Regions from separate parts of the Planctobacterium sp. R6 genome, predicted to be linked through region 1. Evidence: predicted binding sites of a transcription regulator. Region 1 holds the regulator's gene; each other region holds the start of a gene.
The links. Region 1 encodes sigma-54, which starts transcription at its own class of promoters, with help from an activator protein. Its sites were predicted from a motif close to GTTGGCACGNNNNTNGNNT; they were not measured.
Positions count from the first base shown of each region.

Region 1 (2,276 bases):
ATAGTAACACTAACAACAATCTAAAGATTGGGGCACAGTAACCCTGAGCTCTGGAGTCGGAAAAAACCATTTTTAATGAAGCCGTCTTTACAACTAAAATTTAGCCAACAGCTAACAATGACCCCTCAATTGCAGCAAGCAATTCGTCTGCTGCAACTGTCAACGCTTGACCTGCAACAAGAAATTCAGGATGCGTTAGACGCCAATCCATTGCTGGAAGTGGATGAAAATACCGAAGCCGGTAGCGATGAAGCGTTGGAATTACTCAAAGAACCCAAAACGGCTGAGTTGAATGGCGCCGACAGCGACAACGAATTCAGTGGTTCAGACGGCATTGACTCAAGTGATGCGCTGGAAAAGAACGACTTACCCGATGAGCTTCCGATAGACAGCACCTGGGATGAATACTACAGCGCGTCATCAGCACCCGCCTCGTCAGGTGGTGTAGGCCCGGATGACGACCAGGTGTATCAGGGTGAAACCAGTGAATCCATACAGGATCACCTGCTCTGGCAATTACACCTGACCCCGTTCAGCGAAACCGATGAAGCCATTGCTTTGGCCATCATAGATTCTATTGATGAATCCGGTTATCTCACCGTTTCGGTTGAGGAAATCCTCGAAAGCCTCGATGATGAAGAAATTGAAATCGACGAAGTGGAATGTGTCAGAAAACGCATTCAACACTTCGACCCCTTAGGTTCAGGCTCAATCACACCACAAGAGTGCTTGCTGGTGCAGTTGGGGCAATTCCCCAAAGACACTCCCTGGTTACAGGAAGCAAAATCACTGCTGTGTGACTTTTCCGATCTGTTAATGGCAAAAGATTTTCGTACCTTGATCAGAAAATCTAAATTGCGTGAAGAACAGCTCAAAGAAGTATTAAAGTTACTGCAAACCCTGAATCCGCATCCGGGCAGTACCTTAAATACCAAAGAACCAGATTATGTGATCCCCGATGTCTCGGTCATGAAAAAATCCGGACGCTGGATTGTCGAACTCAACCCCGATTCCGTGCCAAAGCTCAATATCAATCAGCAATATGCCGCCATGAGCCGGGGCAGCAGAAATAGTGCCGACGGGCAGTTTATTCGCTCGCATATGCAGGAAGCGAAGTGGTTTATCAAGAGTATCGAAAGCCGTAACGACACCCTACTCAAAGTGGCCAATTGTATTGTCCAGCAACAGCACGGCTTTTTCGAGCACGGGCCGGAAATGATGAAGCCCATGGTGCTTAACGACGTGGCTGAAATGGTGGATATGCACGAATCTACGATTTCCCGTGTGACCACACAGAAGTACATGCACACCCCGAGAGGTATCTTTGAGCTGAAGTATTTCTTCTCCAGCCATGTGGCCACAGAAAATGGTGGGGAATGCTCCTCTACCGCCATCAGGGCATTGATTAAAAAACTGGTGGCCGCTGAGAATCAGGCCAAGCCACTCAGTGATAGCAAAATTGCGCAATTGTTAGCCGATCAGGGCATTATGGTAGCCCGGCGAACCATTGCAAAATACCGGGAATCGCTCTCGATTCCTCCATCTAACCAACGTAAGAGTCTGTTATAGACTTCCCTACAAGAAGGACGACCAATTATGCAAATAAACTTATCAGGTCATCACGTCGAAATCACCGATTCTCTTCGCGATTATGTCGATACAAAATTCACTAAACTGGAACGACATTTTGATCACATAAACAATGTATATGTCATCTTAAACGTTGAAAAACTCAATCAAAAAGCAGAAGCAACCATGCACCTCGACGGTGGAGAAGTTTTTGCGACATCCGAGCACAAAGACATGTACGCTGCCATTGACTCTCTCATCGACAAGCTCGACAGGCAGGTTATTAAGCATAAAGAAAAGCTCAAGAGTCATTAGAGGAGTCTAAACGAGGATGGAAATCAAAGACATCCTTTCATCGGACTGCACGCGCTGTGCAGTCCCCATTACCAGCAAAAAACGCGCTCTGCAAATCATCAGTGTTGTTGCCAGTGAAAAACTCAGCGAACTCAATGAAGAAGACGTTCTGAACAGTCTTCTGTGCCGGGAAAAAATGGGCAGTACCGGGATCGGCAACGGCATCGCCATACCACATGGTCGTGTTGAAGGTCTGAGTAGTCCCCTGGCTATTGTACTCACCTGCTCGCCTGGTATAGAATTTGACGCAATCGACAATCAACCGGTCGATATATTTTTTGCGATTTTGGTGCCCGTTGAGCAAACAGAAGGTCACTTGCAAACCCTGGCCCGTATAGCTCAAAAACTCAGTG
Region 1 covers NZ_JBVTQY010000022.1:25,703-27,978, forward strand. The annotation lists gene lptB (LPS export ABC transporter ATP-binding protein) at 1-4, shown strand, start outside; gene AC0J20_RS14270 (RNA polymerase factor sigma-54) at 76-1,569, shown strand; gene hpf (ribosome hibernation promoting factor) at 1,597-1,884, shown strand; gene ptsN (PTS IIA-like nitrogen regulatory protein PtsN) at 1,901-2,276, shown strand, end outside.

Region 2 (2,276 bases), on a different contig from region 1:
AGATGGTGTAGTTGTTTGGTGTCAAATCCAGATTGTCACGGATGTGCACTGGCGGAATTAAGAAGCCTAACTCCTGCGATAGTTTCTTGCGCACCCCTTTGATACGCGTTAACAATTCGCCGCCCTGGGTTTTATCCACCAGCGGAATCAAGCGATAGCCCACTTCCAGACCAATCGTATCCACCTGTTGTACATCATCCCAGCCTAACTCTTTAATCTCTGAAGGCTGCGGAGTTGAATCTTTTTTCTTCTCAACCACCGCAGGTTGCTCAGCTTCTTTTTTGGCACGATATTGCTGATAGTAAGCATAGCCACCGATAATGGCACTGAAGCCTAAAAACGCCAGATGCGGCATACCAGGAACAATACCCATAACAAACAAAATACCAGCAGTAACATACATGGCTTGTGGATTTGCCAGCTGATTTGTTAACTCGCTGCCCATCTCCTGGGTGTCATTCTCCCGCGTCACAATTATGGCGGTTGCAACAGACAGTAACAGGCTCGGAATTTGCGCTACCAGGCCATCACCAATAGTCAGCAGGGTGTATATCTCAATTGCATCACCGAATCCCAGGTCATGCTGGATCATGCCGATAAACAAGCCCCCAACAATATTGATCAGCATGATAAACAAACCGGCGACGGCGTCACCTTTTACAAACTTTGAAGCACCGTCCATCGACCCGTAAAAGTCCGCTTCAGCGGTGATTTCTTCCCGGCGTTTACGCGCTTCATCAGAATCTATGTAACCTGCATTTAAGTCTGCATCAATGGCCATTTGCTTACCTGGCATAGCATCTAAGGTAAAGCGAGCACTTACTTCAGATATACGTCCTGCACCCGCGGTAACCACTTTAAAGTTGATGATCAGTAAGATGGCAAACACCACAATACCCACTGCAAAGTTACCGCCAATTACCACTTCACCAAAGGCCTGGATCACCTTACCGGCGGCATCACCACCTTCGTGACCTTCCAGTAATACCACCCGTGTTGACGCAATGTTAAGGGCCAGCCGCAATACTGTGGCGATTAACAGTACCAGCGGGAAAATCCCGAAATCTACCGGGCGCTGAGTAAACACACACACCAGGATGACGATCAGCGACAAGGCAATGTTAAAGCTAAACAGGACATCCAGCAGAAATGCCGGCATAGGTAAAATGACCATCCCCATGATGGCTAAAAGCACCATAGGCGTCCCCAGCCCGGAGGTAATTTCTTTTAATTTGTTTTGGTCTATGCGATTGAAATAAGTGGCTACTGACATATCTGCATGTTAATTATTTGACACAACTGCGGATATTCAGCAATAACCAGGCCAACACCGTAATTTGGACAGACTATCCCCTTTAAGAAGGTAAGAATGGTGCTATTAGTGCCTGAGTTCCGGTGGAATTGGCAGATCCTTAGCTAATGGTTTAGGGCGATGACCACGGCCCGATTTAAACCGTTTTAGCTGATAAACATAGGCCAACACCTGCGCGACAGCCTGAAACAACTTTTCGGGAATTTCTTCATCAATTTCCGTGGTGTAATATATGGCCCGGGTTAACGCAGGAGAGGCCAGCAAGGGAACGCCATTACCTTCTGCGATTTTACGAATATGCATCGCCAGTTCATCTGCCCCTTTGGCTACGACATAAGGCGCTCTGTTGCCTTCCTGATCATATTTAAGTGCCACAGAATAATGAGTCGGGTTGGTGACCACCACATCCGCTTTGGGCACTTCCTGCATCATACGCCTGGCGGCCGCCTGATACTGTAATCGCCGGATGCGACCTTTAACCTGCGGATCCCCCTCTGCATTTTTACGCTCGTCTTTGACTTCCTGTTTACTCATTTTCATTTGTTCATTGTGGGTATAACTCTGATACGGCACGTCAAAGGCCGCAATAGGGATCAGGGCACAACAAATGATAATAAAGGTCCAGCCAATTAAATCCAGGGCGTGAAACAGGCTATTGGGAAACAATTCCTGATCCAGGTGCAAGGCTTCTTCCATATAGTAAGCCAGCATCACATAAGTCACGGCTGCTACTATGCCAAATTTGGCAATCGCTTTGAGTAGCTCGACCAACCCATTGACCCCAAACATGCGCTTTAAGCCATTGATAGGACTCAGGTTTGAGGCGCGAAAAGAAGCGGTATACCAGGTAAAATTGAACCCACCCAGAGCAATACTGCCATAAACACCCGCAGCGCTGACTATCAGCAAAAAGGTCAGGATGGGTACCGCGATTACGTCCAGTGCCCAATCAAGAGAATTGAGC
Region 2 covers NZ_JBVTQY010000001.1:229,229-231,504, reverse strand. The annotation lists gene flhA (flagellar biosynthesis protein FlhA) at 1-1,273, opposite strand, end outside; gene flhB (flagellar biosynthesis protein FlhB) at 1,379-2,276, opposite strand, start outside.
Region 2: a site for sigma-54 is predicted at 1,311-1,329, ahead of flhA (flagellar biosynthesis protein FlhA). Genes of this name have one in related genera too.

Region 3 (2,276 bases), on a different contig from region 1:
CTGAGTTGCTACTTTTACAACAGTGAATTAACAGGGTAATCAAATCATGGACAATAAAGAATTCAAAGGGATATTACTGGCAGCGGGAAGTTTAGGGCTTGTGGTCTGCCTTTTTGTGTTGATTGCGTCTGCGTTATCACTGTTTAAAACCAGTAAATTGATCCTGCTTGCCTGTACACTCATTTCATTGATCCTTTTCCATGAAGGTCTGGCCAGCAATGTTCAAGCCCGCATTAAGCGCTTAGCCAGGTTTCACCTTCGGGAAATTTGGCAATCTTTGCAGGCCTGGCGCGCTAACTGGTGTGCCATTAAGGCCTGAGTCGACTGGGTTACGGCAAGACGCTGGTTTCAGATTACTCATTAGTGACTCAGAGACCAGCAAATGGCGTTGTTGTTCAGTAACCGTTTGAATTTCAAGATGTAGGCTGTCTTTTGGTGCCATTGCCTGAACCTCACTCTCTCACTTTTAAAGCATTTTCCCCGGAATATTGCCAGCAACTTCGGTCCTGGTTTACAACACCTGAGCAAATTATATTCTGGAGTGGCTACAAGTTTGGTCATCCTGCAACCCTCAATGAATTTGCAAACCAGTTAAAGCTGGTATCTATTCCTGCCTATGCCATGCTGTCAGCAGACGGACAGTTGATCGGTTTTGGTCAAATGATGTTTGATAATGGCCGTTGTCACCTGGTGCGGGTAGCCGTCAGTCCGGCTTTTCGGGGACAAGGGTATGGCAAAATGCTGTTAAATTGTTTGTATTTGCAAGGCCAGAAACTACACCAACCGCGTTACTTTTCGTTGTTCGTGAACAAAAAGAATGCAAGCGCCATAAAGCTTTATGTAAAAGCCGGATTTCAGGCCACCAGATACCATGGCGTGTTGCCCAACGACAATAGCTGGTACATGGAAAAACCGGTGTTGCAAAAGTAAACGAACTTAAAGCCACACCCGTTGAGGGTGGTTGTATAAATACAAGCTGAATGGTCAAGTTGTTATTGCGGTTGTTCAAAAAAATCTATTTTTGTGACAAATTTGCAGGATATTTGCATAACGAGTTTACGCTAAGGGTAATTGCTGTATTTTTGACGCAGTAATTACTTCATTTTATGACTAACAGATTAAAGAGTATCGAAATGGATCTAAGACATTGGTTGCTGGTTTCCCTGACTACATCATTGCTTGCCTGCGGTGGTGATAGTTCAGACGAGGATGTTGACAGCGTTACAATCCTGGTTTCAGCAGGGTCAACCGTTAATGAGCAAAGTGAAGTTACGTTAAGTGGCCGTACTACATTGGACAATGTCAGTAGTTACAGTTGGTCGGTGAGCGACAGTGATTATACCCTGGAGCATGAGGATTCAGCTTCAGTGGCTGCCACGTTAACGACGCCTGAAGTCAGAACAAGTAGCGAGCAAGTCACGCTGACGCTTTCTGCGACGTCTGAAGAAGGCGGTACCATAAGTGGCACCTTTACCCTCACCGTTGAACCCGTCAATATTGCACCAACGGCTGACGTTGCCATTTCCCAGGACAACCGTTTTGACGAAAATACCTATGGTGGCGCGCTTGCAGTGACCTTTACCGGTAGTGGTGCAGATGAAGATCCTATTGATGCAGAAAGCCCAATCAGTGCTTACAGTTGGCAGCAAGTATCGGGAACTGATGTACTTACTGGCCTCGACGTGTCAGGCAGTAGTCTCACTATAACTACACCGGCCTTGGCAGCGTCAGAAACACTGGGGTTTGAATTTACGGTAACAGACAATGAAGGAGGCACTTTTACTGAACCTTTCGAAATAGTGGTTCTGGATGTGACTCAAACCCATCCAATTGCCGAAGCGGGTGAGGCCATTACGATCATGGAAGGTGAGCGATTTTTATTGGCGGGTTCAGCAACGTCACTGAGCGACGATGCAACGCCGTTTTTGTTTGAATGGACAAATAATTCCAGTGATCTGGCCGAATTCGCGGATGCGTCGGATGCAACCACTTATGCGGATGCCCCGGCCGTCACAGAAGATACAGATATAACTATCGACCTGCGAGTCGTGGATCAATTTAATAATGAAGACAATGATCAGGTGGTAGTGACAGTACGTGAAATGCCCGCCACCTATGTGAATGATACCGGAGTGGTGGTCAATGTTTCCAATACCGGTCTTATCAACGGTTCCAGTCACAGCTTCCCTGGTCAGGATGCCGATATTGGCCGTGACCGCATGCATGAATCTGATGTGTTGGAAAAGGCCGGAGCAGGAGATGAAGGCTTTGATTTT
Region 3 covers NZ_JBVTQY010000002.1:131,812-134,087, forward strand. The annotation lists gene AC0J20_RS02380 (hypothetical protein) at 47-319, shown strand; gene AC0J20_RS02385 (GNAT family N-acetyltransferase) at 436-930, shown strand; gene AC0J20_RS02390 (Lcl C-terminal domain-containing protein) at 1,134-2,276, shown strand, end outside.
Region 3: a site for sigma-54 is predicted at 1,031-1,049, ahead of AC0J20_RS02390 (Lcl C-terminal domain-containing protein). Genes of this name have one in related genera too.